DNA from 3 places in the Halomonas sp. SL1 genome. Region 2 is predicted to be linked to each of the others. Evidence: predicted binding sites of a transcription regulator. Region 2 holds the regulator's gene; each other region holds the start of a gene.
What was found. Region 2 encodes sigma-54, which starts transcription at its own class of promoters, with help from an activator protein. Its sites were predicted from a motif close to TGGCACNNNNNTTGCTNT; they were not measured.
Positions count from the first base shown of each region.

Region 1: a site for sigma-54 is predicted at 1,744-1,761, ahead of C9J49_RS12000 (P-II family nitrogen regulator). Genes of this name have one in related genera too.
Region 3: a site for sigma-54 is predicted at 1,399-1,416, ahead of speB (agmatinase). Genes of this name have one in related genera too.

Region 1 covers NZ_PYUQ02000017.1:38,306-48,738, reverse strand. The annotation lists gene C9J49_RS12005 (ammonium transporter) at 1-1,301, opposite strand, end outside; gene C9J49_RS12000 (P-II family nitrogen regulator) at 1,341-1,679, opposite strand; gene C9J49_RS11995 (accessory factor UbiK family protein) at 1,996-2,355, shown strand; gene C9J49_RS11990 (YifB family Mg chelatase-like AAA ATPase) at 2,441-3,946, shown strand; gene C9J49_RS11985 (hypothetical protein) at 3,966-4,466, opposite strand; gene C9J49_RS11980 (alpha/beta hydrolase) at 4,463-5,446, opposite strand; gene C9J49_RS11975 (malate synthase G) at 5,676-7,850, shown strand; gene C9J49_RS11970 (PaaI family thioesterase) at 8,009-8,422, shown strand; gene C9J49_RS11965 (DUF423 domain-containing protein) at 8,398-8,790, opposite strand; gene thiS (sulfur carrier protein ThiS) at 9,024-9,224, shown strand; gene C9J49_RS11955 (thiazole synthase) at 9,258-10,055, shown strand; gene trmB (tRNA (guanosine(46)-N7)-methyltransferase TrmB) at 10,093-10,433, shown strand, end outside.
Region 2 covers NZ_PYUQ02000007.1:11,912-22,344, forward strand. The annotation lists gene C9J49_RS02405 (ATP-binding cassette domain-containing protein) at 1-207, opposite strand, end outside; gene C9J49_RS02410 (KpsF/GutQ family sugar-phosphate isomerase) at 396-1,382, shown strand; gene C9J49_RS02415 (HAD family hydrolase) at 1,397-1,954, shown strand; gene lptC (LPS export ABC transporter periplasmic protein LptC) at 1,959-2,543, shown strand; gene lptA (lipopolysaccharide transport periplasmic protein LptA) at 2,540-3,067, shown strand; gene lptB (LPS export ABC transporter ATP-binding protein) at 3,064-3,789, shown strand; gene C9J49_RS02435 (RNA polymerase factor sigma-54) at 3,946-5,346, shown strand; gene hpf (ribosome hibernation-promoting factor, HPF/YfiA family) at 5,459-5,770, shown strand; gene C9J49_RS02445 (PTS sugar transporter subunit IIA) at 5,774-6,259, shown strand; gene rapZ (RNase adapter RapZ) at 6,292-7,191, shown strand; gene C9J49_RS02455 (HPr family phosphocarrier protein) at 7,196-7,465, shown strand; gene C9J49_RS02460 (hypothetical protein) at 7,516-8,055, shown strand; gene pmbA (metalloprotease PmbA) at 8,138-9,478, opposite strand; gene yjgA (ribosome biogenesis factor YjgA) at 9,604-10,107, shown strand; gene tldD (metalloprotease TldD) at 10,208-10,433, opposite strand, start outside.
Region 3 covers NZ_PYUQ02000020.1:33,938-44,370, forward strand. The annotation lists gene C9J49_RS13625 (sigma-54-dependent Fis family transcriptional regulator) at 1-1,276, opposite strand, end outside; gene speB (agmatinase) at 1,454-2,404, shown strand; gene C9J49_RS13635 (YjiH family protein) at 2,472-3,851, shown strand; gene C9J49_RS13640 (5-guanidino-2-oxopentanoate decarboxylase) at 3,901-5,535, shown strand; gene C9J49_RS13645 (aldehyde dehydrogenase family protein) at 5,537-6,985, shown strand; gene C9J49_RS13650 (amphi-Trp domain-containing protein) at 7,069-7,344, opposite strand; gene C9J49_RS13655 (metallophosphoesterase) at 7,341-8,762, opposite strand; gene C9J49_RS13660 (histidine phosphatase family protein) at 8,859-9,581, opposite strand; gene C9J49_RS13665 (NUDIX domain-containing protein) at 9,578-10,433, opposite strand, start outside.

The DNA of each region.
Region 1 (10,433 bases), on a different contig from region 2:
GCCTGGCTCGCGCCCTCGCTGCGGGTACGGCCGGAGGCGCCACCACCACCGTGCACCTTGGAGACGGTGAACTCGGGGTAGGCCTCGAGGCCACACTCGGCCAGGTCCACGCCCTCGTATTCCTCTTCCTCGCTGACACGCACGCCCATGATCGCCTTGATGATCAGCCACACCACCAGGCTGGCGATGAAGACCCAGGCGAAGATGCCGATGATGCCGATGATCTGCGGGCCGAAGGAGGCACCGTCGTTGGACAGCGGCACCGCGAGCACGCCCCAGATGCCGACCACGCCGTGGGCGGAGATGGCACCGACCGGGTCATCGAGCTTCAGCTTGTCGAGGCCGACGATGGAGATCACCACCAGCAGGCCGCCGAAGGCGCCGATCAGGGTGGCGCCCAGGGCGCTGGGCGACAGCGGGTCGGCGGTGATGGACACCAGGCCGGCGATGGCGCCGTTCAGGGCCATGGTCAGGTCGGCCTTGCGGAACCAGGCCTTGGCCAGGATCAGTGCGGCGATCACGCCACCGGCGGCCGCGGCGTTGGTGTTCACCAGCACCTGGGCCATGTTGTTGGCGGAGCTCACGTCGGAGACCTTCAGCTCGGAGCCGCCGTTGAAGCCGAACCAGCCCATCCACAGGATGAAGGTACCCAGGGTGGCCAGCGGCATGTTGGCGCCGGGGATGGCGAAGATGCTGCCGTCCTTGCCGTACTTGCCCTTGCGCGGACCGAGCACCAGCACGCCGGCCAGGGCCGCGGCCGCGCCGGCCATGTGCACGATGCCGGAACCGGCATAGTCGGAGAAGCCGACCTCGGCCAGCCAGCCGCCGCCCCAGGTCCAGTAGCCGGAGACCGGATAGATGACGCCGGTCATCACCACGGCGAAGGCCAGGAAGGCCCACAGCTTCATGCGCTCGGCCACGGCACCGGAGACGATGGACATGGCGGTGGCCACGAACACCACCTGGAAGAAGAAATCGGCGCGCATGGAGTAGTAGGGCGCATCGTCGCTGCCCGCGGTCACCGCGGCCACGGTATTGTCGTCGCCCAGCAGGAAGCCCAGGTTGGGCAGGATGCCGCCGGCGTCGCCGGAGTACATCAGGTAGTAGCCCAGCAGCAGGTACATGGTGCAGGCGATGGCGAACAGGGCGATGTTCTTGGTCAGGATCTCGGCGGTGTTCTTGGACCGCACCAGGCCGGCCTCGAGCATCGAGAAGCCCGCGGCCATCCACATCACCAGGACGCCGCAGATCAGGAAGTAGAAGGTATCGAGCGCGTAGCTCAGCTCGGTCAACTCGTTCATGGCTGTCACTCCAGAAGGAAAGGGAGAGAGACGGTCGGCTTAGACGGCGTCGGCGCCGCGCTCGCCGGTACGGATGCGGATGACGTCCTCGAGGGGGGTCACGAAGACCTTGCCGTCGCCGATCTTGCCGCTGTTGGCGGCGCTGCAGATGGCGTCCAGCACGGTATCGAGGCGACCGTCGTCCACGGCGATCTCGACCTTGACCTTGGGCAGAAAGTCGACGACGTACTCGGCGCCACGATACAGCTCGGTGTGGCCCTTCTGGCGGCCGAAGCCCTTGACTTCGGTGACGGTGATGCCCTGGACCCCGTTGTCGGCGAGCGCTTCGCGCACGTCGTCGAGCTTGAACGGCTTGATGATGGCGGTAATCAGCTTCATCCCGGATCTCCCCATTGGATGAGCGCGGGCTGCTCCGCGCGGTGTGTGTGCAGGTTTCCCTGCATCTGCTTAAACCGTGCCATCGAACTGGATTTGCCATATTTTTCAGGGCGTTGATTGCCAATAGCGCCCCGGCAGAGAGAGGCTGGTGCAGGCGTGAATGGACGCCGTGCACTGAATTGATGCTGGTGAGCGAGCGCTTCGCACCATCCGAGGGCGAGGCCCGCGCCACCCGGGAATGCGCCCGCCGGGCGGCTTGCGTATCCTTGGAGTCAGCCCTATTCCCCTAAGGCCCATTCCACTCAGGAGAGACATCATGGTCAGCCAAGACCGCATCGGCCGCCTGGCCCAGCAGATCGGCGAGCGCCTGCAGGGCGCCTCCCAGGCGCCGGAAGACGTGCAGAAAGGCATTCAGCAGGTGGTGCGCGGCGCCTTCGACCGGCTCGAGCTGGTGTCGCGGGAGGACTTCGACATCCTGATGGACGTGCTACAGCGCACCCGCGGCCGGGTCGAGGCGCTGGAGAAGCAGGTCGCCGCGCTGGAAGAGGCCCTAGACGCCAACCGCGCGGGCGGCGAGGTGCCGGCCGTGGCGGATGAGGCCTCGGTCGATGCGGCCGCCGAGGCGCAGTCGTCCACCCCTGAGGAAGATGCCGGCGCCGGCGAGACCGGGCGCTGATTCCGAACCGTCACCGAGCGGGGCTCGTCGCGCTGAACTAGCTTTAGGACTTACCTGAGGAAAGGAACCGCGCGAGGGACCGCCGATGACCCTGTCGATCGTTCGCACCCGGGCCGGCCTCGGCCTCGAGGCTCCCGAGGTGCTGGTGGAAGTGCATCTGGCCAACGGCCTGCCCGGCATCACCCTGGTCGGGCTGCCGGAGACCGCCGTTCGGGAGAGCCGCGAGCGGGTCCGCAGCGCGCTGGTCAACGCCGGCTTCGACTTCCCGATGCGTCGCATCACCCTCAACCTGGCGCCCGCCGACCTGCCCAAGGAAGGCGGGCGCTTCGATCTGCCCATCGCCCTGGGGTTGCTGGTGGCCTCGGGCCAGATCGCCGCCGAGGCGCTGGCCGAGATCGAATGCGCGGGCGAGCTCGCCCTGGACGGCGCGCTGCGTCCGGTGCCCGGGATGCTGCCGCTGGCGCTGGCCACCCGCGGGGCCGGGCGGCGTCTGATCGTGCCCCGGGCCAACGCCGACGAGGCGGCGCTCGCGGGCGATCTCGAGGTGCTGCCCGCCGATCACCTGCTCGAGGTGGTCGCACACCTGCTGGGCCAGACGCCGATCGAGCCCCATCGGGCGTCGCGCCCCGCCGAGGCGCTGACGACGGGTGCCGATCTCGCCGAGGTACGTGGCCAGCACCAGGCGCGGCGCGCCCTGGAGGTCGCCGCCAGCGGTGGCCACAATCTCCTGCTGGCCGGTCCTCCAGGCACCGGCAAGACCATGCTGGCCAGCCGCCTGCCCGGGATCCTGCCGCCGCTGACCGAGAACGAGGCCCTGGAGGTGGCGGCGGTGCGTTCGGTGTGTGGCCTGCCGCTCGACGAGGACTGGGGGCGGCGCCCCTTCCGCTCGCCCCACCACACCGCCAGCGCGGTGGCGCTGGTCGGCGGTGGCTCGCGGCCCAGGCCCGGCGAGATCTCGCTGGCCCATCGGGGCGTGCTGTTCCTCGACGAGTTGCCCGAGTTTCCCCGCCAGGTGCTCGAGGTGATGCGCGAGCCCATGGAATCCGGGCGCATCCACATCGCCCGCGCCAGCCACGAGCGGCGCTATCCGGCGAGCTTCCAGCTGGTGGCGGCGATGAATCCCTGCCCCTGCGGCCATCTCGGTGACCCTCGCCGGGCCTGCCACTGCACCGCCGCCCAGATCCAGCGCTATCAGGCGCGGCTTTCCGGACCGCTGCTCGACCGTATCGACCTGCAGGTGGAGGTGCCGGCGCTGGCGCCGGAGCAGCTGACCGCCCGGGAGAGCGGAGAGCCCTCGGCGGCGGTACGCGAGCGGGTACTGGCGGCCCGGGAGCGGCAGTGGGCGCGCGGGGCGCTCAATGCCCGGCTGGGCAGTCGCGAGCTGGAGGCCGCCTGCGCACTGAGCGGGACGGATCGGGCCTGGCTGGCCGGGGTGCTGGAGCGGCTCAATCTCTCGGCGCGGGCCTATCATCGGGTGCTGCGGGTGGCGCTGACCCTGGCCGACCTGGCCGGCGAGCCGCACCCCGGGCGCGAGCAACTGGTCGAGGCGATCGGCTATCGTCAGCTCGATCGGCTGCTGCAGGGGCGTTGACGAAGCACGGCCCCCAGCGTCAGAGCGCGGTGGCGTCCAGGGCGCCATCCAGCCGCGTCTGCCACAACGGGGTGGCGTCGCCCGGGCGGCGCAGGGTCAGCTCCAGGCGATACGGCAGCAGGGTCCGGTCGGACAGTGCCAGCCGGGGGCCGGCGCTGACCAGCCGGCTGTCCAGCCGCCACTGGTTGGCCGCGGCGCCCGAGGCCAGCGCGGGCTGCCAGTCGAGCACCTGGGGCCCCTGGCCGAGGCCCAGCAGGGAGCGGGTCAGGCTTTCCAGCAGGCGGTCCTCGCCGACGCCGAGCGCGTCATCGACCTCGGGGGCGGCCAGCAGCAGCACCTCGTCGGAGGACGGTCGTGGCAGCGGTGGCGCCTCGGCCACCCGCTGCGCGGCGCGTTCGCCGAGGCCGAACAGGGCCTGGCGAACCGTCTGGGGAGCGTCCGGCGTGCCGACGGCGCAGCCGGCGAGCGGCAGCACCGTCAGCAGGAGGAGAGGCAGCAGCGGCAAGCGGCGACGGCTCATCGGCGGGAGACCCTGCGGGTGGTGGAAGAGGGAATGTCGGCCTCCTCGAGGCCGGCGAGGAACCGCGTGAGCTCCTCGAACAGCACCCGGCGGATCGGTTCGGCCTCGTTGACCAGGTGATGGCGGGCCTCGGGGTGGCGATGGATCTCGGCCCGCGGGAACTTGCGCGTCAGCACCTCCAGGTTCCATTCCCAGTCCACCGTCAGATCCTGCTCGCCCTGCAGGATCAGCGTCGGCAGCGGGCTGGCCGGCATGGCCAGCAGCCGCGGCATCCAGCGGCGCATGGCGTCCACCCACTCCATGGCCAGGCGGTCCGGCTGCAGCGGGTCGCTCTCGCGAAGGAAGGTGGCGAAGTCGCTGTCGGTGGAGTTCTCGCGGAAGCGGCGCGGCACCGAACGCACGAAGGGGCCCAGCAGGCGGTGCAGCCAGCTCGACTGGTTCCAGCCCCAGGGGCGCACCAGCGGCGCCAGCAGGGCCAGGCCGCTCCAGTGGCCGTCGTCGCCCCGGCGCAGGGCGTCGGTGGCCAGGATCGCCGCGCCGGTGCTCTGGCCGATGCCGACCCAGGGCCGGGGCGCCAGGTCGCGGGCGGTCAACTGGGTCTGCAGGTTGTCCAGGCAGCTGCCATAGTCATCGAAGTCGGCGATGGTGGCGCGGGGGCCGCTGGACAGCCCGTGCCCGGGCAGATCCCACAGCACCACCTGCCAGCCGCGCTCGAGCAGGCACTCGAGCAGGTGACGATAGAGGCCCAGATGATCGTAGTAGCCGTGCACCACGAACACGGTGCCGCGCGGCGATGGCGGGCGCCAGATCTGGGTCCACAGCCGGAAGCCGTGGGCGTCCACGTACCCCACCTGCAGGCCCACCCGCTCGGCGAGCAGCGGCGCCAGGCCGTAGTGGCCCAGGTAGCCCTGGAGCGGGTGGCCGGCGGGGTCGGCCGGGGCGATGGGGCCGAGCGCCTGCAGGGGGGTGAAGTCGGTCATCGAGTCCTCCGTGTGGATGCCCATGCTAGCGTCCCGTCGGGACGGTCACCAGCGTCGCCTTCCAACGTCTCCGGCCTCGTCTATTGGTCGAGTTCCGGGGGTGGTTCGCAGGCTTCGGGTTTACATGTGGAAGTATTTTCCACAATACTGAGGCCACGCAGTCACCATTGCCTGTCCGGCCGATTGGCGCTTGGGGAGCGCCGAAACGCCTCGCATAGGAGAACGACCCATGACCCAACGTATCACTCGCCACCGTCTGCAGGTGGCCGCCGAGCTGGACCGCTTCATCAATGAGCAGGCCCTGCCGGGCTCCGGCGTCGATCCCGAGGCCTTCTGGGCCGGCGTCGACGCCCTCTTTCATGATCTGACACCGAAGAACCGCGAACTGCTCGCCGAGCGCGATGCCCTGCAGGCCGAGCTCGACGCCTGGCACCGCGAGAATTCAGGCCCGGTGCGTGACATGGCCGCCTATCGCGGCTTCCTCGAGCGCATCGGCTATCTGCAGCCGGCCCCCGCCGAGGTCAAGGTCACTACCACCAACGTCGACCGCGAGATCGCCGTGCAGGCCGGCCCGCAGCTGGTGGTGCCGGTGAACAACGCCCGCTACGCGCTCAACGCCGCCAACGCCCGCTGGGGCAGCCTCTACGACGCGCTCTACGGCACCGATGCCATCGCCGACGAGGATGGCGCCGAGCGCGGCGACAGCTTCAACCCGAAGCGCGCCGAGAAGGTCATCGCCTACGCCCGCGGCGTGCTCGACCGTGCCGTGCCGCTGGCCACCGGCTCCCACGCCGAGGCCGTGAAGTACGCGCTGCGCGACGGCCACCTGGTGGTGAGCCTGGAAGGCGGCCGCGAGACCGGCCTCAAGGAGCCGGGCAAGCTGGTCGGCTACCTGGGCGAGACCGACGCGCCGACCTCGGTGCTGCTGGCCAACAACGACCTGCACCTGGAGATCCAGATCGACGCCACCCATCCGATCGGCAAGACCGATGCGGCAGGCGTCAAGGACGTGGTCGTCGAGGCCGCGCTGACCTCGATCATGGACTGCGAGGACTCGGTCGCGGCGGTGGACGCCGAGGACAAGGTCGGCGTCTACGCCAACTGGCTGGGCCTGATGGCCGGCGACCTCGAGGAGCCGATCGAGAAGGGCGGCAAGCGCTTCACCCGCAAGCTGGCGGCGGATCGCACCTGGACCGCGCCGGACGGCGGCGAGGTGACCCTGCCCGGCCGCTCGCTGCTGTTCGTGCGCAACGTCGGCCACCTGATGACCACCCCGGCGGTGCTGGACGCCGACGGCAACGAGCTGCCGGAAGGCATCCTCGACGCGGTCATGACCAGCCTGCTGTCCATCCGCGACCTGCAGAAGGGCGAGGGCGAGGCCCGCAACTCCCGCGAGGGCTCGGTCTACATCGTCAAGCCGAAGATGCACGGCCCGAAGGAAGTGGCCTTCACCAACGAGCTGTTCGGCCGCGTCGAGGACCTGCTGGGCCTCCAGCGTGACACCCTCAAGATGGGCATCATGGACGAGGAGCGCCGCACCTCGGTCAACCTCAAGGCCTGCATCAATGAGGCGACCTCGCGGGTGGTGTTCATCAACACCGGCTTCCTCGACCGCACCGGCGACGAGATGCACACCGCCATGCAGGCCGGCCCCATGGTGCGCAAGGGCGACATGAAGGGCGCCGCCTGGATCGGCGCCTACGAGCGCAACAACGTTCAGGTCGGCCTGGCCTGCGGGCTGCGCGGCCACGCCCAGATCGGCAAGGGCATGTGGGCCATGCCGGACCTGATGGCGGCCATGCTCGAGCAGAAGATCGGCCATCCCAAGGCCGGCGCCAACACCGCCTGGGTGCCGTCGCCGACCGCCGCCACCCTGCACGCCCTGCACTACCACCAGGTCAGCGTGGCCGAGGTGCAGCGCGAGCTGGAGGCCCAGGGCGAGCCGGACCTGCTGGACGAGCTGCTGACCGTGCCGGTGGCCGAGAACACCGACTGGTCCGAGGACGAGCTGCAGCAGGAGCTGGACAACAACTGCCAGGGCATCCTCGGCTACGTGGTGCGCTGGGTCGAACAGGGCGTCGGCTGCTCCAAGGTGCCGGACATCCATGACGTGGGCCTGATGGAAGACCGCGCCACCCTGCGCATCTCCAGCCAGCACGTGGCTAACTGGCTGTACCACGGCGTGGTCGACGAGGCCCGCGTGCGCGCTACCCTGGAGCGCATGGCCAAGGTGGTCGACGAGCAGAACGCCGGTGACCCGGCCTACTCGCCGATGAGCGCCGACTTCGCCGGCTCCTACGCCTTCCAGGCCGCCTCGGACCTGATCTTCAAGGGCATCGAGCAGCCCTCCGGCTACACCGAGCCGCTGCTGCACCACTGGCGCGCCGTCCACAAGGCCGGCTGATCGCCTCTCGCCAGCATGCCGTTCGCCGCCCCCTTCATGGGGGCGGCTTTCGTTGGGGGCGAGAAAGCGAGAGAAGGGAAAAGGGAGATGCCCCGGGTGTGCGTCGCGCGCGGGCTGGGCTATCTTGTGGCCATCGTTCAGCCGCAGGGAGCGCGCCCATGACCGTGATGACCGCCGCCGCCATCGAGGAATTCCTCGACGAGGTGTTTCCCCAGCGTGCCGGCACCATCGAGGGCGTCGGCGAGGGCCGCGCCACCATGAGCCTGGCCATCGAGGACGAGCACCTGCGTCCCGGTGCCAGCGTCTCCGGCCCGACTCTGATGGGGCTGGCCGACGTCTGCCTCTACGTGGCGATCCTGGCCCAGATCGGCCCCGAGCCGATGGCGGTCACCAGCGACCTGCACTGCCGCTTCCTGCGTCGCCCGCGGGGCGATCGCGACTTGATCGCCAACGCCCGGCTGCTCAAGCTGGGGCGACGGCTGGCGGTGGGCGAGGTGCAGCTGTTCTCCGACGGCGAGGAGGCGCCGGTGGCGCTGGTCACCGCGACTTATGCCTTGCCCGATGCCGACTGACTGCGCCAGGCCGCCACGGCCAGCGCCAGCCAGCCGAGGATCAGCAGCCCGCCGCCGATCGGCGTGATGGCGCCGAGCACCTTCACGCCGCTGATCGCCAGGGCGTAGAGCGAGCCCGAGAACAGCGTCATGCCGGCCAGCCACAGGCCAAGGACCCAGCGCTGGCCGGCCAGCGGCCGTGCGGCGCGCCAGGCCAGCACGGCGAGCATCGCCAGGGTGTGCCAGGCCTGGTAGCGCACCCCGGTCTCGAACACCGTCATCAGCCTCGGCGTCAGGGTGCCGTTCAGGGCATGGGCGCCGAAGGCCCCGGCCATCACCGTCAGGGCGCCGCACAGCGCCACTGCCATCCACCAGCCGCGATCCCGCATGCTGTCTTTCTCCCGTTGGGGTGTGTTCCCGTGATGTCTGAGCAGGGGCTGGGGACAGGCCAGAGCGGGGTTTTTGCCAGGGACGGCAAAAGGTAGCGCCCAGGGATGGGGTCACAGCGCCCCGCGGCGGCCTGTTGCCAGATCGGCCCCGCCAGGTCTGCGCCATACCGTACCCGGGGGCGCCCCGAGGCGCTACAATATGGACCCGCGAAATCGCAGCCCCGGAGGATGCCATGCAGATCCAGCTCAACGGCGAGGCGCGCACCCTGGAGGCCGAGGCCTCCGTGGCCCAGCTGGTCGAGACCCTCGGCCTGGCCGGACGGCGCATCGCCGTGGAGGTCAACGAGGAGATCGTCCCCCGAAGCGCGCACGGCGAGACGCGTCTGGCCGACGGCGACAGGGTGGAGATCGTCCATGCCATCGGTGGCGGCTGAGCCGCGAGACCCCCGCATAGGAGCCACAATACAATGACCGACTTCTTCCAGGACGCGCCGCTGCGCGTCGCCGGCCGTGAATTCGCCTCGCGCCTGCTGGTGGGCACCGGCAAGTACCGCGATGTCGACGAGACCGGCGAGGCCATCGCCGCCAGCGGGGCCGAGGTGGTGACCTTCGCCGTGCGTCGCACCAATCTGGGCCAGGACGCCTCGGCGCCCAATCTGCTCGACGTGGTGTCCCCGGAGCGCTATACCCTGCTGCCCAACACCGCCGGCTGCTACACCGCCCAGGATGCGGTGCGCACCTGCCGGCTGGCCCGCGAGCTGCTCGACGGCCACAACCTAGTCAAGCTCGAGGTGCTGGGCGATGACACCACCCTGTATCCCAACGTGGTGGAGACCCTGGCCGCCGCCGAGACCCTGGTCAACGACGGCTTCGACGTCATGGTCTACACCAGCGACGATCCCATCGTTGCCCGCGAGCTGGAGCGTCTCGGCTGCTGCGCCGTGATGCCGCTGGGCTCGCTGATCGGCTCCGGCCACGGCATCCAGAATCCGCACAACATCCGCCTGATCATCGAGCAGGCCAGCGTGCCGGTGCTGGTGGATGCCGGCATCGGCACCGCCTCCGAGGCCGCCCAGGCCATGGAGCTGGGCTGCGACGGGGTGCTGATGAACTCCGCCATCGCCCACGCCCGCCAGCCGGTGCTGATGGCCGGCGCCATGAAGCGGGCCGTGCTGGCCGGCCGCGAGGCCTTCCTTGCCGGACGCATGCCGCGCCGCCAGGGCGCCGAGCCGTCCTCGCCGCTGGCCGGGCGTATCAACGCCTGATCCTGTCTTTCGACCTTCACGAGTTTCAACGCCGCGCATGAACGACGAACAACGCCCCGACACGCCCTCGACCGACGCTCCCGAGGGCCCCGACGCCCCGCTGCATCGCCGCGGGATCAAGAGCTACGTGCTGCGCGCCGGGCGCATGACCGCCGCCCAGACCCGCGGCCTCGAGGAGGTGTGGCCGCGTCTGGGGCTGACCCTCGAGGACGGCCGCCAGGACCTCGAGACGCTGTTCGGGCGTCGCGCTCCGGTGGTGCTGGAGATCGGCTTCGGCATGGGCGGCTCGCTGATCGAGCAGGCCGAGACCCATCCCGACACCGACTTCATCGGCATCGAGGTGCATGCGCCCGGCGTCGGCAAGCTGCTCGACGAGGC
Region 2 (10,433 bases):
GTCCTCGCCGCCGATCATCACCCGACCGGCGTCAGGGGCGAGCTGGCCGCCGATCAGCTTGAGCAGGGTGGTCTTGCCGGTGCCGCTGGGTCCCATGATCGCGGTGATCTTGCCGCGTGGCACCGCCATGTCGAGGCCGCGGAAGATCTCCGTCTCTCCGCGAGAGAAGCGCAGGCCCTCCACCTCGATGAGGGGAGAATCGGTCATCCAATGAATTCCCTGATAGATTATCGAACATCGTATCCTAACCATCGACCGGGGCGCCAGCGCCGTCATGTGCCGGCTTGCGCAGCACGGCCTCAGCGGGTTCAATGAGCGCCCTCTTGCGTGGCCCGCCGGCGCCGAATCGGCCGTCCGCCCTTGAGCCCAACCCCGCGACAGGCAACAATCCTCCCATGACAGACGACACCTCCTCCCTCACCGGCCTGCTGGCCAGCGCCGAACGCACCCTGCGGCTGGAGCAGCAGGCCATCGGCGCCCTCGTCGCGCGCCTGGACGGCGACTTCGAGCGCGCCTGCGAGCTGATCCTGGCCTGTCGCGGCCGCGTGGTGGTCACCGGCATGGGCAAGTCCGGCCACATCGGCAGCAAGATCGCCGCCACCCTGGCCAGTACCGGTACCCCGTCCTTCTTCGTGCATCCGGGCGAAGCCAGCCACGGCGACCTGGGCATGATCACGCCGGGCGACGTGGTGCTGGCGCTGTCGAATTCCGGCGAGACCGCCGAGGTCACCGCCCTGCTGCCGCTGCTCAAGCGCCTCGGCACCCCGCTGATCAGCATGACCGGGCGCCCCGGCTCGACCCTGGCTCGCCACGCCGAGGCCCACCTGGATGCCGGCGTCGAGCGCGAGGCCTGCCCGCTGGATCTGGCGCCCACCTCTTCGACCACCGCCGCCCTGGCACTGGGCGATGCCCTGGCCGTGGCGCTGCTCGAGAGCCGCGGCTTCACCGCCGAGGATTTCGCCCTCTCGCATCCCGGCGGCAGCCTCGGCAAGCGGCTGCTGCTCAAGGTCTCGGACCTGATGCATCAGGGCGCCCGCCTGCCGCAGGTCGCGCTGGGCAGCCCGCTGCGCGATGCGCTGCTGGAGATCACCCGCCAGGGCCTGGGCTTCACCTGCGTCATCGACCCCGAGGGCAGGCTGGCCGGGGTCTACACCGACGGCGACCTGCGCCGCACCCTGGATCAGTTCAGCGACCTGTCGTCGCTGACCGTGGATCAGGTGATGACGACCCCCGGCAAACGGACCTCGCCCGACACCCTGGCCGCCGAGGCCGTGCGGCTGATGGAGGACAACCGCATCACCGCCCTGGCCGTGGTCGACGATGACGGCCGCCCGGTGGGCGCGCTACACATGCATGACCTGCTGGCCAGCGGCGTCATCTGACCCAAGGAGATTCCATGCCCTTCGACGCCCCCCTGCTGAACCCGGACCTGGTCCAGCGCCTGCGACAGGTGCACCTGCTGGCCCTGGATGTGGACGGCGTGTTGACCGACGGCCGCCTCTACTTCGATGCCGACGGCGACAGCCTCAAGGCCTTTCATACCCTCGACGGTCACGGCATCAAGCTGGTGCAGCGCGCCGGCATCCAGGTGGCGCTGATCACCGGCCGCGACTCGCCGATGGTCACTCGCCGCGCCAGCGCGCTCGGCATCCGGCATCTGCATCAGGGCATCGAGAAGAAGCTGCCGACGCTGCGCCAGCTGTGCCAAGACCTCGAACTCGACCTCTCCCAGGTCGCCTACTGCGGTGACGACCTGCCCGACCTGGCCCCGATCCATCGGGCCGGCGTCGGCATCAGCGTCCCCGGCGCGCCGAGCTACATCCGTCGGCACGCCGACTGGGTCACCGAACGCGAGGGCGGTCATGGCGCGGTTCGCGAGATCTGCGACACCCTGCTCCAGGCCCAGGACAGCCTGGACGCCGTGCTCGACACCTATCTGAACGGCCAGGACTGACGCCATGCGCCTCCCTCGTCCCGGCTTTCGCACCTGGCTGTTCCTGCTGCTGCTCGCCCTGGGCGGCGGCCTGGCGCTGCTCGACCAGCGCCCCGAGGCACCGCCGGGCCCCGCGCCCCAGGGCGAGACGGGAGAGCCCGACTACTACCTGGAGGACGCGCACCTGACGCGATTCGACGCCCAGGGCGCGCCTCACCAGCGCCTCACCACGCCGCGCCTGGAGCACACGCCCGTCGACGACGTCACCCGGCTGACCACGCCCCACGCCCAGCTTCGCGACAGCGAAGGCCGGCAATGGCTGGCCGACGCCGAGCGCGGACGCCTGGAAGACGGCCAGCGCCTGCTCACCCTCGAGGGGCAGGCGGTGCTGACCGCCCCCGAGGAACGCTGGCGGCTCGAGACCGAACGCCTGTACTACGACAGCATCGCCGGTCACGCCTGGAGCGACACGCCGGCACGACTGAGCCAGCCGCCGCAGTGGATGCGCGGCGAGCGCTTCGACGCCTGGCTCGATGACAACCGCGCCCGACTGACCGACAATGTGCGCGGCCACCACCCGCCGGACCCCCAGGAGGACCCCGAGTCATGACGCGATCCCTCGCTTCACTGCTCAGCGCAGCGCTGCTCGCCAGCGCGCTGGCTGCCCCCGCCGCCCTGGCGCTGGAAGGCGACGCCAGCGCGCCCATCCAGGTCGAGGCCGACCGCCTGGACCTCGACGACCGCGCCGGCACCGCCGTCTATCAGGGCGACGTGCAGATCCAGCAGGGCAGCATGCAGCTGACCGGCGACCGCGTGGAGATCCAGCGCAACGAGGCCGGCCAGCTGACCACCGCCACCGCCACCGGCCAGCGCGCCTACCTGGAGCAGAAGCCCGCCCCCGATCAACCCCTGGTCCGCGCCTGGGGCCGCACCGTGGTCTACCACGTGGCCGAGCGGCGCATCGAGCTCGTCGACCAGGCCGAGCTGCACCAGGGCGGCGACACCTTCGACGGCGGCTACCTCGAATACTTCCTCGACCGCCGGGTGGTGCAGGCCCGCTCCGACGCCGAGGGCATCGGCGAGCGCCAGCGCGTGCGCATGACCCTGGAGCCGGAACAGCAGGACGGCCCATGAAGACCCTGAGTGCCCAGAACCTCGCCAAGAGCTACAAGCGCCGTCGCGTCGTTCACGACATCAGCCTGGAGATCCAGCAGGGCCGCATCGTCGGCCTGCTGGGCCCCAACGGCGCCGGCAAGACCACCTCCTTCTACATGATCGTCGGCCTGGTTCGGGCCGACGCCGGCCGCGTCGCCATCGACGACCGCGACCTCTCCGGCGCCGCCATGCACCAACGCGCCCAGGCCGGCATCGGCTACCTGCCCCAGGAAGCCTCGATCTTCCGCAAGCTGTCGGTGGCCGACAACATCATGGCCATTCTCGAGACCCGCCGCGACCTCGACCGTGCCGGCCGCAAGGCGCGCCTGGAGGCACTGCTGGAGGAGTTCCACATCACCCACATCCGCGACAACCTGGGCATGAGCCTGTCCGGCGGCGAGCGCCGGCGGGTCGAGATCGCCCGGGCGCTGGCCACCGAACCCGATTTCATCCTGCTCGACGAGCCCTTCGCCGGCGTCGACCCGATCTCGGTAGGCGACATCAAGGGCATCATCCGCCAGCTCAAGGCCCGCGAGATCGGCGTGCTGATCACCGACCACAACGTGCGCGAGACGCTGGACATCTGCGACGGCGCCTACATCGTCGGCGACGGCCAGATCATCGCCGAAGGCGACGCCGAGGCCATCCTCGCCAACCAGCGGGTACGCGACGTCTACCTGGGCCAGGACTTCCGACTCTGAGCCTATTGGCTTCGCAAGTCACTGATATATTGTCGCCATGCACAGACAGGCATGGCAATTGCCATTGGCATGCTAATTGCTGAGCAAAGGCTTGCACGGCGGGCACACCCACACTAGGGTGGAAGGCCTCTTTGCCGCAGGACCGGAACGCTTGCCATGGCCATGAAGGCATCCCTCCAACTGCGTGTCGGCACCCAGCTGACCATGACGCCCCAGCTGCAGCAGGCCATCGGCCTGCTGCAGCTCTCGACCCTTGATCTGCGCCAGGAGATCCAGCAGGCCCTGGAAGCCAATCCCATGCTGGAGCTGGAGGACGACTTCGGCGAGCAGGCCGCCGGGGAGACGCCGGACGACGACTGGTCCGACGAGATTCCGGAAGAACTCAGCGTCGACAGCGACTGGTCGGACACCTTCCAGGACGCCGGCGGCAGCGGCGAGGCTCCCGACTTCGAGCGCCAGGCCGCCGGCCAGAGCCTGCAGAGCCACCTCGTCTGGCAGCTGGCCATGAGCGAGCTCGACGAACGCGAGACCCGCATCGCCGAGAGCCTGATCGATGCCGTGACGCCGGACGGCTATCTGGATCAACCGCTCGACGAGCTGCGCGACGGCCTGCGCGCCCAGGGCCTCGACGGGCTCGCCACCCGCGAGGTCGAAGCGGTGCTGCTGCGCCTGCAGCAGTTCGAGCCCACCGGCGTGTTCGCCCGCGATCTGCGCGAGTGCCTGCTGCTGCAGCTGGCCACCCTGCCCGACGACACCCCGCTGCTGCCCCAGGCGCGCCGCCTGGTACGCCAGTTCCTCGAGGCCCTGGCCGGCAACGACCGGCGGCTGCTCAAGCGGCGCCTGGGGCTCGACGACGAGACCCTCGACGAGGTCATCGGCCTGATCCGCGGCCTCGACCCGCGCCCGGGCAGCGAATTCGCCAGCGGCGACAGCGACTACGTGATTCCCGACCTGATCGCCCGCTACACGCCCCAGGGCTGGCGCGTCGAGCTCAACCCCGAGGCGATGCCGCGGCTGCGCATCCAGCCCGACTACGCGGCGCTGATCAAGCGCGCCGACAAGAGCGACGACAACCAGTTCCTCAAGGACCACCTGCAGGAGGCGCGCTGGCTGATCAAGAGCCTGGCCAGCCGCAACGACACCCTGCTGCGCGTCGGCCACGAGGTGATGACCCGCCAGATCGAGTTCCTCGAGCACGGCGAAGAGGCCATGAAGCCGCTGATCCTGGCCGACATCGCCCAGACGGTGGAGATGCACGAGTCGACCATTTCTCGGGTCACGACCCAGAAGTTCATCCACACCCCCCGCGGCGTCTTCGAGCTCAAGTACTTCTTCTCGAGCCAGGTCGGCGACGGCGAGGATGCCCACTCCAGCACCGCGATCCGCGCCCGCATCCGCAAGCTGATCGAGGGCGAACCGCCGCGCAAGCCGCTGTCCGACAGCAAGCTGGTCACCCTGCTCGCCGAGGAGGGCATCGAGGTGGCCCGACGCACCGTCGCCAAGTATCGCGAAGCGATGCACATCCCCTCCTCCAGCCAGCGCAAGCGCCTCGGCTGAGGCCCTCCCGACGGGGGGTTCCAGAGTATGAAAACGCGTCTGGCACGGGGGGTTTGCAAGGCACCAAAAAGGGTTACAATCGAGTCACCACCCAAGGAGCAAGGAGCGTGTCATGCAAGTCAACCTCACCGGCCATCACGTGGAATTGACCGAGCCCCTGCGTGACTACGTGCAGGAGAAACTCTCCCGCCTGGAACGCCATTACGACAACATCACCACCGTTCAGGTGACGCTCTCCGTCGAGAAGGAACGCCAACAGGCCGCCTGCACGCTGCACGCCGCCGGTGCCGATCTGCACGCCGAAGCGATGGACGCCGACATGTACGCCGCCATCGACGCCCTTGCCGACAAGCTGGACCGCCAGCTCGTCAAGCACAAGGAAAAGACTCAGGCCCGCGCCCAGGGCGCCGCAAGCGTCCGCTGAGTCATGTCACTCGAAGCCATCCTGCCCCCCGAGCGCACCCTCTTCGGTGTGCCCGGGGGGAGCAAGAAACGTGTGCTGGAGTTCTTCAGCACCTTCATCGCCCAGAACATTCCCAGCCTCGACAGCCAGGAGGTCTTCAGCCGGCTGATCGGGCGGGAGCGCCTGGGCAGCACCGGCATCGGGCACGGGGTCGCCATCCCCCATTCCCGCAACCCTCACTGCAAGGCCCCTATCGCCGGCTTTCTCAAGCTCGACGAACCGGTCGACTTCGACGCCATCGACGGTGAACCCGTCGACCTGGTGTTCGTGCTGCTGGTACCCGAGGAAGCCGACGACGCGCATCTCGCCCTGCTCGGCCAGGTCGCCGGCGTGATGAACGACGCCGCGACCCGCAGCGCCCTGCGTCGGGCCGGCAGCCAGCGCGAGCTGCACGACAGCCTCCTCGACGCCATCCGACGACAGGCACCGGCCGCCAGCGGACGCAGCTGAGGGCCGCCCCCGACCAGGAGACCCGATCCGTCATGCAGCTCGTCATCATCAGCGGACGCTCCGGCTCCGGCAAGTCGATCGCCCTGCAGGCCCTCGAGGACCTCGGCTACTACGCCATCGACAACCTCCCGGCGATGCTCCTCGGACCGCTGGTCGACGAGCTGCGCAGCGGCCAGTCCCTGCGCAGCGCCGTCGCGGTCAGCATCGACGCCCGCAACCTGCCCCATGCCCTGGAACGCTTCCCGACGCTGCTCGAGGACGTGCGTGCCCGCGACATCCAGTGCCAGGTGATCTACCTGACCACCGATGCACGCATCCTGCTGGAGCGCTACTCCGCGACCCGGCGCCGACACCCCCTGACCCGCGATACCGAGATGACGCTGGCCGAGGCGATCGATCGCGAGGAAGACGCCCTGTCGGAGATTCGCGACCTCGCCGATCTGCTGATCGATACCTCGCGGCTCTCGGTGCACGACCTGCGTGGTCGCATCACCGACCAGGTCGCCGGGCACGGCCGCGAAGGGCTGACGCTGACCCTCGAGTCGTTCGGCTTCAAGCGCGGCGTGCCTCTGGACGCCGATATCGTGTTCGACGCCCGCTGCCTGCCCAACCCCTACTGGGACCCGCGGCTGCGTGATGCCACCGGCCGCGACGACAGCGTGATCGCCTTCCTCGAGGGCTACCCGGTGGTCGACGAGATGGCCGACGACATCCTGGCCTGGATCGAACGCTGGCTGCCCCGCTACCGCGCCAGCCAGCGCAGCTACCTGACCGTGGCGATCGGCTGCACCGGCGGCCAGCACCGCTCCACCTACCTGGCCGAGCGACTGTCCCGGCGTCTTGCCGAGACCCACGCCGGCGTGCGCCTGCGCCATCGCGAGCTCGGCCTGCAACTCACGCTTCCCGACCCGAACGACGCCAAGGACCGCTAGTCACGTGCCCAGCCGCAAGCTCACCCTGACCAACAAGCGCGGCCTGCACGCCCGGGCCGCCACCCGCCTGGTGCAGTGCTGCCAACCCTACGCCTCCCGCGTCACCGTCTGCCATGGCGACCAGCAGGCCGATGCCACCAACATCATGGCGCTGCTGATGCTGGCCGCACCCTGCGGCACCGAACTGATCCTCGAGGCCGACGGCGACGACGGCGAGGCGGTGCTGGATGCGCTGGAAGCCCTCTTCGCGGCCCGCTTCGACGAAGAAGCCTGACCAGAGGCCGTCTCGACGGCGCCATCACTCCCCCTCTACCGAGCAGGACCATGCAGCTGATCCAGACCGGCAAGTACTCCAGAGTCCACTTCGATCCCGAGCGCGACCACTTCATCAAGACCTTCCAGCCAAAGACCGTCGACCGGCTGCGCTACCTGGCGCGCATCCGGCCCTACCCCGGGCGCAACTTCGCCCTCATTGCTTCGCGGCTCGAAACCCTCGGCATCGCCACGCCGACCATCGTCGAGGCGCGCCCCTATCGGCTGGTCACGGAGAACATCCATGGCGTACCGCTCAAGCAACTGATCCTCGACTCCCCCGACCTGCAGGAACAGTATCTGGACGCGCTGGTCGCCTTCGACCGCGACGGCATTCACTGCCGCGGCCTGCACACCGACAACTTCCTGGTTCGCGACGGTCGCCTGTTCGCCATCGACCTCGATGCCTACAAGGCACCGCGCTGGCGGCGCTATCCGCGCCGCGAGTACCTGGACTGCCTGAGCCGCTCGCTCAAGGGCAACGAGGCCTTCCTGTTCACTCGCCTGCTCGAGCGACTGGGCGTGGACGAACACTACCGCCCGAAACGCTGAGCACCGGCACCCGGACCACGACAACATCGTACAAAAAAGCCCGCGAGCGTCTCGCGGGCTTTTTGTCGTCACCAGGGCCGGCTCAGCTGCCGGCCACGGTCATCTCGTCGATCAGCCAGCTGCCGGTATGGATGCTGCCGCGGGTGTCGATGTCGTCGCCGACGCCGACCAGTCCCCGGAACATAGTCGCCAGGTTGCCGGCGATGGTGAATTCCTCCACCGGGTGCTGGATGCGGCCGTTCTCGACCCAGAAGCCCGCGGCGCCGCGGGAGTAGTCGCCGGTAACGCCGTTGACGCCCTGACCCATCAGCTCGGTGACCAGCACCCCGCGATCCATGCGCGCGAGCAGCGCCTCCTGGGACTCGAGCGGCGCGCTGAGGCGCAGGTTGCGGGCGCCGCCGGCGTTGCCGGTGGTCTCCATCCCCAGTCGCCGCGCGCTGTAGGCGGACAGCATGTAGCTGGCCAGCCGTCCCTGATCGATGAAGACGTTGTCGCGGGTCGCCACGCCGTCACCGTCGAAGGCGCTGCTGGCCATGCCGCGCACCAGGCGCGGCTTCTCCTGCAGCGAGAACCATTCGGGGAAGAGCGCATCGCCGAGGCGGTCGCACAGGAAGGAGGATTGGCGATAGAGGGCGCCGCCGGCGATGGCACTCAAGAAGCTGCCGACCAGCCCCGACGCCAGGCTCGGATCGAACAGCACCGGCATCCGCCCGGTGGCCGGGCGCTGGCCGCCGAGCCGGCGCAGGGTGCGCCGCGCGGCGCTCTCGCCCACGGCCTCGGGCGCCAGTAGCTCGCGAGGGTCGCGGGCGCTGGTGTAGTCGTAGTCGCGCTGCATGCCGTGCTCGTCCTCGGCGATCAGCATGCAGGACAGCGAGTGGCGGCTGCCGCGCTGACTGCCCAGGAAGCCGTGGCTGTTGGCGTAGACGCGCACGCCCTCGCCGCTGGACAGCCCCGCGCCGTCGGAGCTCCTGATGCCCGCCTGGCCGCGGCCGGCGTTCTCGCAGGCCAGCGCCAGCTCGACCGCCTCCTCGGTGGACAGCGCCCAGGGATGATGAACGTCGAGGTCCGGCAGCTCCCGGGCCATCAGTTCGGCCGGGGCGAGCCCCGAGGCCGGGTCCTCGCCGGTGTAGCGGGCGATGGCCATGGCCTTCTCGACCACGTCCTGAATCGACGCCTCGGAGGCGTCGGTGGACGAGGCACTGCCTTTGCGTTGGCCGACGTAGACAGTCACCGCGATGCCCTGATCGCGGGACAGCTCGACGGTCTCGACCTCGCCCTCGCGCACGTTGACGCCCACGCCCTGGTCGACGCTGGCGCCCACCTCGCAGGCATCGGCGCCGAGCCGGCGGGCCAGCGCCAGGGCCGCCTCGGCACGGGTTTCCAGCAGCGACTGCTGGGCGACGGCATCGAAAGCCTGTGTCATCGTCTTGACTCCTCACTCGACCGGCCAGGCGGCCGATACACAACATGGTCGTTTGGCCAGCCCGACGCGGCGGGCTGGTATACTGGGCCGATGCCTAACGCCCCTCTCATGAATCAGGACGCCGCATGACCCAGGATGATTTCTCTTCGGCCGACGAACGGCCCAGCAAGTCGCAGCTCAAGCGCGAGATGCATGCCCTCCAGGAGCTCGGCGAACGGCTGATCGCCATGCGCGAGGCCGAACGCGACCGCTTCCCGCTCTCCGACGACCTGCTGGCGGCCATCGAGGAGACCGGCCGCATCCGCGCCCGGGAGGCCCGCCGCCGGCACATGCAGTACGTCGGCAAGCTGATGCGCCGCGAGGACCTCGACGGCATCCAGGCGGTGTTCGACGAGATGGACCGCGAGCAGCTGCGCCGCGACCACGCCTTCCATCGCCTGGAACAGTGGCGCGACCGCCTCATCGAGGACGACGACGCCCTCGAGGCCTTCATCGCCGACTACCCCGACGTCGACCGCCAGGCCCTGCGCCAGCTGATCCGCAACGCCCGCCGCGAACGCGATCAGGGCAAGCCGCCGACCAACGCCCGGCGGCTGTTCAAGCTGATCCGCGAGACCGCCGAGCTGTAAAGCCGGAAGCTTGAAGCCTGAAGCTGGAAGTCCTCCCGTCAGGCCATGGGTTTCTCTTCCAGCTTCCCGCCGCGAAGCGGCGCTCTTACAGCTTCAAGCTTTAGGACTGCGTGCCGCCGACGGTCAGCTCGTCCAGCTTCAGCGTCGGCTGGCCGACGCCCACCGGCACACCCTGCCCTTCCTTGCCGCATACGCCGATGCCGGTATCCAGCTCCAGGTCGTGGCCGATCATCGACACATGCCCCATGGCCTCCGGACCGTTGCCGATCAGGGTCGCACCCTTGACCGGCGCGGTGATGCGGCCGTCCTCGATCAGATAGGCCTCG
Region 3 (10,433 bases), on a different contig from region 2:
GCATGGCCTTGAGCGATTCCCCTTCGAGCAGCGTGGCGGCGGCCCTCCCCTCGATGCTCCGGCCCGGCTCCGTCTCGGGCAGCGGCGCCGACCATTCCGCGGCCGCGCGCTCGCCACGAATGATATCTTCCCCGGCCGACAGCCAGGCCCGCTCCAGCCAGTTCTCGAGCTCCCGCACGTTGCCCGGCCAGTCCCGCCCCATCAGCTCCTGCCAGACGTCACGCCCGATCAGCTTGTCACGCCCATAGCGGGCGTTGAGACGCTTCAGCTGGCGTTCGACCAGACCGGGTATGTCCTCGCGGCGCTCGCGCAGCGGCGGCAGGGTGACGGGTATCACATTGAGGCGATAGTAGAGATCGAGACGGAACGCCCCCTCCTCGACCCGCCGGGCCAGGTCCTGGTTGGTCGCCACCACCAGCCGGAAGTCGATGCGCCTGGCCCGCGTATCGCCCAGCCGGGTCACGCTGCCGTCCTGGATGGTCTTGAGCAGCTTGGTCTGCATCGCCAGCGGCAGTTCGCCGATCTCATCGAGGAACAGGGTCCCGCCCTCGGCCTGCTCCAGGAGACCCGCCTTGCCCCCCGGCGCGGCACCGCTGAAGGCACCATGTCGATAGCCGAACATCTCCGACTCGAACAGGCTCTCCGGAATGGCGCCGCAATTGACGTCGATGAAGGGCCCATCGCCGCGCGCGCTCCAGCGGTGCAGCTGGCGGGCGAAGGCGGTCTTGCCGACGCCCGACTCGCCAAGCATCAGCACCGTGGCGTCGGTCGGCGCCACCCGCTGCAGCAGCAGCGCCACCTCGCGCATCACCCGGCTACGCACCTCGAGCTCGCCCAGGTCGACGTCCAGACCGGGCTCCTCGGCGCCGCCGCCACGCATGAGATGCTCGCTGAAGCGACGCTGCAGCAACGCATACTCTTCCTGGAGCATCTGCAGGTCGGTCAGGTCCATCGACCGGCTGACCACCGCCACCAGCTGGCCGCCCTGAAACACCGGATGCGCCTGCGCGATCACCCGCCGTCCGGTGCCGGTCACCTGCATCAGCTGGGCCGGCTTGCCGGTGCGGATGACCTCCAGGCTGATCGAGGGCTTCAGTACGCCTTCGGCCTCGAGCTGCTGCACGGTCGTGGCGCACAGTTCCTCACGAGACATGCCATAGACCGCCGCCGCGGCCGGGCTGACCTCGCAGACCCGCCCCTCGGTATCCACCACGAAGAAGTGATCGTGGGCGGTGTCGATGATGGTCTGCAGGATGCAGCTGTCGAGTTCGCTCATGGAAGGCCCCGTGATGCATAAATGAATCGCGCGATTCACCAATGTATCACGGCCACGGTGCCAGCGATCCAGAAATGAATCGACACACTCTAAACCTCCAACAATATCAGCTAGTTAAAAAGTGGCACGTTTCATGCTTAAGGTAACGATGAACAACCCCAATGATATGGAGCCCCAATGAGCGACTTTAACCAGCCCCTCGGCGGCAACGAGATGCCACGCTTCGGCGGCCCCGCCACCATGATGCGCCTGCCCACCCAGGACAGCGCCGCCGGGCTCGATGCCGCCTTCATCGGCGTGCCCATGGACATCGGCGCCTCCAACCGCCCCGGCACACGCCTGGGGCCGCGCCAGATCCGCGACGAGTCGCGCATGCTTCGCCCCTACAACATGGCCACCCGCGCCGCGCCCTTCGACAGCCTGCAGGTCGCCGACATCGGCGACGTGGCGATCAACACCTTCAACCTGCCCAAGAACCTCGACATCATCACCGGCTTCTACGACGAGGTGCTGTCTCACGACTGCGTGCCCTTGACGATGGGCGGCGACCACACCCTGACCTGGCCGCTGCTGCGCGCCATCGCCAGGAAGCACGGCCCGGTCGGCCTGATTCACATCGATGCCCACGCCGACGTCAACGAGCACATGTTCGGCGAGGAAATCGCCCACGGCTGCCCCTTCCGCCGCGCCCAGGAAGAGGGCCTGCTGGACAGCAACCGCGTGGTGCAGATCGGCCTGCGCGGCACCGGCTACGCCGCCGACGACTTCGACTGGTGCCGCGACCAGGGTTTCCGCGTCGTGACCGCCGAGCAGTGCTGGTACAAGTCGCTGGCGCCGCTGATGGCCGAAGTGCGCGAGCAGATGGGCGACGGCCCGGTGTACATCTCCTTCGACATCGACGGCCTGGACCCCTCGGTCGCCCCCGGCACCGGCACCGTCGAGATGGGCGGCCTCACCGCCCAGCAGGGGCTGGAGATCGTGCGCGGCGCGGCGGGCCTCAACGTCGTCGGCGGCGACCTGGTCGAGGTCTCGCCCCCCTATGACACCAGCGGCAACACCGCGCTGATGGGCGCCACCCTGCTCTACGAGATGCTCTGCGTGCTGCCCGGCGTGATACACCGCGACTGAGCCGACCCGACCCGCCCCCCCCCCCGGGGCCGGGTTCTACCCATTACAAGATCAATAGGGAAACCCCATGGCCAACTCCTTCGACACCCAACTGGCCAGTCGCGCGGCACCGCTGAGCCGCGCCGGACTGCTGAAGTTCCTGATCCCCTCGCTGCTGGGCATCGGCCTGTTCCTGGTGCCCTTCTCCACCGGCGACACCATCAACATCGGCATGGGCCTGATGGCCGACGGCCTCAAGGCGCTGCTCGGCGATGCCCTGCCGACCATCGCCACGGTCGTGCTGTGCCTGTCCGTAGCGCTGACGCTGACGGTCAAGCTGACTCGGCCCGCCTGGGCCCGCGAGGGCGCCCTGCACGAGCTGTTCGACGTGGCGCCTCTGTGGGTGATCATGCGCGTGCTGGGCGCGGCGTTCGCGCTGATGACCTACTTCCAGGTCGGCCCGGAGGCGGTCACCGCCTCCTTCACCGGGGGCGTGATGCTCAACGACCTGGCCCCGGTACTGCTGACCTTCTTCTTCTTCGCCGCCATCCTGCTGCCCTTCCTGGTCGACTTCGGCTTCATGGAGTTCATCGGCAGTCTGGTGCGCACGCCCTTCCGCAAGATCTTCGGCCTGCCCGGGCGCAGCGCCATCGATGCCACCGCCTCCTGGATGGGATCCGGGACCGTGGGCGTGCTGATCACCACCCAGCAGTACGAGCAGGGCTACTACAACGCCCGCGAGGCCTCGGCGATCGCCACCAACTTCTCCATCGTCTCGATCGCCTTCGCCCTGCTGGTCACCAGCTTCATCGGCATCAACCACCTGTTCGTGCCCTTCTACCTGACCGTGGTGGTCGCCGGCCTGGTCGCCGCCGTCATCGTGCCGCGCCTGCCGCCGCTGTCGCGCAAGTCGAACGCCTACCACGAGCCAGTAGGCTGCCAGATTCAGGAAGAAAACACCGGCGACCAGAGCCTGCTGCGCTACAGCCTGGGCATGGCCGTGGCACGTGCCGAGACCGCCCCGGGTCCGCTCAAGCTGGCACGCATCGCGCTGTTCAACGTCGCCGACATCTTCCTCGGCCTGCTGCCGCTGGTGATCGCCATCGGCACCGTGGCGCTGGTGCTGGCCGAATTCACGCCGCTGTTCACCTGGCTCTCCGCGCCCATGGTGCCGGTGCTGGAATGGATGCGGATCCCCGAGGCCGAGGCCGCCGCCCCCGCCACCCTGGTGGGCTTCGCCGACATGTTCCTGCCGGCGGTGCTGGCCAGCGACATCGAGAGCGAGCTGACCCGCTTCGTGATCGCCTGCCTGTCGCTGACCCAGCTGATCTACATGTCCGAGATCGGCGCCCTGCTGCTGAAATCGAAGATCCCGCTCAAGCTGTGGGAGCTGGTGGTGATCTTCCTGCTGCGCACCGCCATCACCCTGCCGATCATCGTGTTCATGGGCCATTGGCTGGTGGGCTGAGACGATCCCCATGAACCGCGAGAGCCTGAATCCTGAGAGAGAAACGCCCATGACCTGCGCCGACCTGCTGATTCGCCTGCTGCGCGACACCTACGGGGTGGACACCGTGTTCGGGATCCCCGGCGTGCATACCGTTGAGCTCTACCGCGGCCTCGCCGGCGGCGAGGGCAGCGGCATCCGCCATGTCACGCCGCGCCACGAGCAGGGCGCCGGCTTCATGGCCGACGGCTACGCCCGCGCCACCGGCAAGCCCGGGGTGTGCTTCATCATCACCGGGCCCGGCATGACCAACATCGCCACCGCCATGGGTCAGGCGCTGGCCGACTCGGTGCCGATGCTGGTGATCTCCAGCGTCAATCGCCGCGACACCCTGGGTCGCGGGCAGGGCCGGCTGCATGAACTGCCGAGCCAGCAGCAGCTGATCGCCGGGGTCGCCCGCTTCAGCCACACCCTGCTCGACCCCGAGGGCCTGCCCGAAACGCTGGCCCGGGCCTTCGCGGTATTCGAAGGCGCACGGCCGGGGCCTGTGCATCTCGAGATTCCCATCGATCTGTTCGATGCCCCGGTCCGCACGCCGCGGCACTGGCAGCGAGCGGCACTGGCCAAGGCCGCGCCGGATCCCGTGGCCATCGCCGAAGCAGGCGCCTGGCTGGCAGATGCCGCACGCCCGCTGGTGCTGCTCGGCGGCGGCAGCGTGGCCGCCCCCGAGGCCGCTCGCGCGCTGGTCGAGGCGCTCGATGCCCCCGCCGTCACCACCATCAACGCCAAGGGACTGCTCGGCCGCGACCATCCGCTGGACCTGGGCGCCAACGCCTCGCTGCCGGCGGTGCGCGAGCTGGCACGGGACGCCGACGTGGTGCTGGCCATCGGCACCGAGCTCGGCGAGACCGACTACGACGTGGTGTTCGACGACGGCTTCACGCTCGACGGCCAACTGATCCGCATCGACGTGGATCCCCAGCAGCTGGCCCGCAACCAGGCCGCCGACCTGGCCCTGGTGGCCGACGCCGGCCAGGCCCTCGCGGCCCTGGCGTCGCACTTCAAAGGAACCCGGCTGAACCGTGGCGGCGCCGAGCGTACACGGGCCGCCCATGAGGCGATGGGGCTCGCCGAGGACCCGGCCTTTGCCGCCTATGTGCCGCTGTTCGACACCCTGCGCGAGGCCCTGCCCGAGGCGATCCTGGTCGGCGATTCCTGCGCCACCACCTACGCGGCCAACCACCTGGTCGCCCAGCCGGCCCCGCGGCGCTTCTTCAACGCTTCCACCGGCTACGGCACCCTCGGCTACGGCCTGCCGGCGGCGCTCGGCGCCAGCCTCGCCCGCCCCGACCTGCCGGTGGTGGCCCTGGTCGGCGACGGCGGCGTGATGTTCACCCTGCCGGAGCTGGCCTGCGCGGTGGAGGAACGCCTGCCGGTAGTGATCCTGCTGTGGCACAACCAGGGCTACGAGGAGATCCGCCGCTTCATGGACGACGCCGGCGTCACCCGCCTCGGCGTCGACCTCCAGGCCCCGGACTTCCTCACCGTGGCCCGCGGCTTCGGCTGTGCCGCCACCCGCGTCGCCGCCCCCGCGGAGCTGGCCCAGGCGCTGTCCAGCCGCCCCGCCGACGGTCCGCTGCTGATCGAAGTCGACGCCGCGGCCTGGGCTCGCGCCGCCTCGCCTGAATTCGGACCTGGAGCCTGACATGCAACGACTCACCCAGCAGTTCATCGACAACCACTGGATCGCGAGCCGCAGCGAGCGCCGCCTGCCGGTGACCGATCCCTACCGCCAGGAGACGATCGCCGAGGTCACCGCCGGCGACCCGACCGACGTCGACGCCGCGGTGGACGCCGCGCGTCGTGCCCTGCCCGCCTGGCAGGCGCTGGGCGGCGAGCGTCGGGCGGCCTATCTCGAGGCCTTCGCCGACGCCCTCGCCGAGCGCCGCGAGGCGCTGATGCGGCTGTCTTCGACCAACAACGGCAAGGCCCTGGCCGAGACCGCCATCGATCTCGACGATGCCATCGCCTGCTATCGCTACTACGCCGGCCAGGCCCGCGACCTGGAGGCCCGCCAGGGGCGCCTGGTCGAGCATGGCATGGACGGCATCGAGGCCTGCACCTACGAGGACCCGGCCGGCGTGGTCGGGCTGATCACGCCCTGGAACTTCCCGCTGGTCACCAGCGCCTGGAAGATCGCCCCGGCGCTGGCCGCCGGCTGCACGATGGTGTTCAAGCCCTCCGAGGTCACCCCGCTGCCCGAACAGGCCGTGGCCGAGATCGCCCTCGAGATCGGCCTGCCGGCCGGGGTGCTCAACCTGGTGCACGGCGACGGCGAGGGCATCGGCGCGCCGCTCACCGCCCATCCGGGCATCGACAAGCTGTCCTTCACCGGCAGCAACGCCGTGGGCGAGAAGGTCATGCGCGCCGCCGCAGACGGCACCCGGGGCGTCTCGCTCGAACTCGGCGGCAAGTCGCCGATCCTGGTGCTGGACGACGCCGAGGTCGAGGCCGCCGCCGACTGGGTGATGGCCGGCATCTACTTCAACAGCGGGCAGATCTGCTCGGCCACCTCGCGGCTGATCGTGCATGCATCGCTGGCCGACGCGCTCTATGCGGCGCTGGCCTCGCGCATCGATGCCATCGGCCTGGGCGATCCGCTGGCCGACGATACCGACATGGGCCCGATGACCAGCGCGCGGCAGCGCGAGGCCGTGGAAGGCTACCTGTCCATCGCCGCCGAGGAGGGGCTTATCGCGGTGCGCGACGCCCGGCACCGCGACCTGCCCGCCCAAGGCGAATTCGTCGCGCCGACCCTGTATCGCGATGTGCCCGTCGGCAGCCGACTGTGGCGGGAGGAGGTCTTCGGCCCGGTGCTGTGCGCCCGCAGCGTCGACAGCGATGCCGAGGCGATCGCGCTGGCCAATGACTCCGCCTTCGGCCTCGCCGCCACCGTGATCTCGGGCGACGCCGACCGCGCCCGCCGCGTCGGCCGCGCGCTACGGGCCGGCAGCATCTGGTTCAACAGCGAGCAGCTGGTGCTGCCGGAGGCGAGCTGGGGCGGCTTCGGCATCAGCGGCATCGGCCGCGAGCTGGGCCCCTGGGGGCTGGCGGGCTACCTGGAGGTCAAGCACCTGATCAGACCGGCGGGCTGAATCGGCCCTGCCCTGCAATACACGACGCCCCGGCCGCCTGGCCAGGGCGTCGTCGTCTCAACGCGTTTCAGGAAAGACGATCCCTACTCGTCGTGGCCGACCTTCAGCGTCGACTTCTTCGCCTTGCCGTCATTGGCCTGCCAGGAAAGGCGGATGTCCAAGCGGTGGTAATCGTCTTCCTTGCGCGCGGTGATCTTGAGATTGATCAGCCCCTTGGGCGCGAGGCGGATCTCGCCTTCGTCGTCCGAGAACGACAGCACGCCCTTGGCCAGTCCCTTGGTGATCGCCTTGAGGATCTCCTGGGCGCCCTTGATGCTCTGCAGCGATTCGTGCCGGAAGAGGCTCTTCTCGGTCTTCATGATGGTCTTGCCTTCTTCTGGGTGGCCGCACACCGTTTCTCGAGATAGCGCTCCGGCTCGAAGACCTTGGCATGCGGATAGTCGTTGCTGATGCCGATCACCCGGCCCCCCGGGTCGATGATGGTCACGCCCATGCCATGCCCCTCTAGCCCTTCCTTGCGACGCGAGTTGCGGTCCAGGGTGATGTCGCCCTCGATGTGCAGCATGCCGCGGCGGATCATCAGGCGCTGCCCGGCGGTGAGGTTGATATGGCCGTGCACCACGGCGTGGATGCCCTGGCGATAGACGCGGTCGACGCCGAGTTCGGTCAGGGGAAAATCGACCTTGCGATACTTGGTGCGCAGGGTGTTGGCCAGCGGCCCATAGTAGAACCCGAAGGGATCCTCGAGCACCTGCTCGGAGAAGCGCCGGTTCAACGCCTCGACGCCTTCGTCCTCGATCAGGCGAGCGGTGCTGTCGTCCAGCCCGGCGTGCACGAACAGGAAGGAACCCTCCCGGTGGGCGAGCCGCATGGCCTCGAAGAACCAGGCGAACTCGCCCTCCGGGCGCAGGAACAGCGCGCACAGCACCTGCGACGCGGCGTAGACCTGGCGCAGCGTCAGGTCGGCCTTCTCGCAGGCGGCCTCGAAGTTCGCCACCTTCTTGCGCAGCCGGGCGAGCTCTCGCTCGATGGCCTTGTCGCTCATCTGCTCCCGGGCCATGGCCGGGAAGGCCTCGAACCAGCCCTCGTCGGGAAACAGCCGCCGCCGGCAGCCCTTCCTGCCCGGGACGCCGGCCAGCGGCTTCTTCTTGCCGGCCAGGTACTCGGCGTACACCTCCTTGAGCAGCGGGATGGCCTTGCTGCCCATGCGCACGAAGAGGTGCTCGGTGCGCGGCGAGCGCTCGTGCTCCAGGGCCATCAGCCCCATCAGCAGGCGCATGTCATGGTTGCCCGCCAGCAGCGTCACCCGGGCGCCGCTGTCCATCAGCCGGCGCAGGCTGCGCAGCAGCGTCAGGTTGCTGGGCCCCTTGTCCAGGCAGTCGCCGCCGATCACGAAGGCGCCCTTGCGGCCGCGCTTGGTCAGGCGGATCTCATCGAGGCCCGGCCCGGTCTGCTTCACGCCGCCCGAGGCCACCAGCGAGCCCACGAAGGCCTGCGCATCGGCGTGCGGGTCGGAGATGAAGAAGACCCGACGCTCGGGCCAGGCCCAGGGGCGATGCGACACCGCGCGGCGCAGCAGGCGGGTGACCACCGCCGGCGAACTGCCGCCCCGCGCCTGGGCGTTGCGCCCGCCCGGCACCCAGGGCTCCGCGGTGGTCGGCAGCGCCTCGGTCAGCCACGACGGTCCCTTGTAGCGGGGAAAGCCGCGGGGAACACCGCGGCCCTCATCGCCGACATTCACGCCGGATGTCTCGGAACGGGCCTGACCACTCGCCATGTGCGGGCTCCTGGAGAAAGAAGGGAAGAAGGAAGCGGGAACGGGCCAGCCTATGACCTCGAGGTGACGGTTCGATGACGCCCCGGTGCGCCTGGGCTAGTCGTGGTAGCCATCGCCGCCCCTCACCTTCCAGCGTCCGCCGACATGATGCCAGCGGCCGTGGGCATCGCGCTCCAGGTAGACCGGCGCGGCGTGATACATGCTCAGCCGGGCGATGTCGTCGAAGGCCAGCACGCCGAGTCGATGGGCGGCGTGGCGGAAGGAGGCCCCGTGGCCGACGAAGACCTTGAGCGTGTCCTGACCGGCCTGCGCCGACAGCGCGGCCATGCGCGACTCGAGATGCTCGGCGACGCGCTCGCCGGCCTCCATCAGCGACTCCGCCCCGGGCAGCGGCAGGCGGAAGTGGCTGTTCGACTTCCAGTCCGCCGGCAGCTCGCCGCAGCGCGGGTCCGCCGCGACCACCTCGGCGATCTGCGCCGCGGTCAGGTTCGCCGCGCAGCCCAGCCCGCGCTCGGCCAGGGCGGAGAAGCTCTCGACCCGCGGCGCCGCCTCGCACGGCACGCCGGCCGAGGAAAGCGCCGCTTTGAGGCCCTCGGCGGTCTGCCAGGCCCGCAGCAGGCGCGAGGCATCGATGGTCTCGGCCAGGCGCCAGCCTTCGGCGGCCAGGGTCTGCGCCAGCGCGAGACCGGCCTCGGCGGCCTGGACTTCCCCACGCTCGGTCAGCGGGAAGGGCTGGTGGGCGCTCGGCGTATCGGCCAGCTGGTGATAGTCACCATGGCGGATCAGCGCCGCGATGGTGCGGGGCGTGCGATTTGTCATGACGCGCCTCCCGACTGGAGACGCGCCGCCAGCGCGCGCAGCTCGCTCGCCAGCGCCTCGCCCTTGACCGCCGCGGCGGCCTCCTCGGGCGCGAACCAGCGCCGGGTACGGTGCGGCTCCTCGCGGTCATGCTGCGGCTGCTCGGCGTCGACGCGCATGGCGAACAGCGCCACCTCACAGGTCGCGCCCCACTTGGCCTGGCGATAGTGGCCCGGCGCCACCGCGGCGATCGCGCCGCTGATGCCGGCCTCCTCGCCCGCCTCCTTGAGCGCCGAGGCCTCGGGGGAAAGCCCCGGTTCGACGATGCCCTTGGGCAGGCTCCAGTGGCGATTGCTGCTCGAGCCGATCAGCAGCACCTCAAGTGCGCCATCGCGCCAGCGATAGGGCAGCACCGCGGACTGGGTGTAGTAGTAGGCCGGCCGCTCGCGCCGCTCGGCGCCGTCGGGAAACGGGAAGGGAAAGCCCTCGGGCAGCACCTTCGGGCGCTGTAGCTCGAGCAGCCGCGCCCCGCCGGCGGCGAGCGACGCCCAAGCGACGTCCAGGCCGAGGCGCGCCAGCGCCGCGGTGGGCAGTCGCTTGCCGTCTTCCGCGTCGGGAAGCGGTTCGGGCGAGAGCCAGTCGAGGAATTCCTCCAGCCCGGGGTTGTGGCCGACCACCATCAGCCGCGAGATATCGTCCGGGCAGCGCGCCACCACGTGCGCCAGCGCCTCGGGATCGCCCTCGTAGAGCGCCGGCTCCAGCGTCACGGCCTCGGCGGTCAGCCCCATGGCCTTGGCGCACTTCTCGGCGGTGGCCCGGGCGCGCTCGGCGGGCGAGGTCAGGATGCGCTGCGGCACCCGCCCCTGCTCGGCC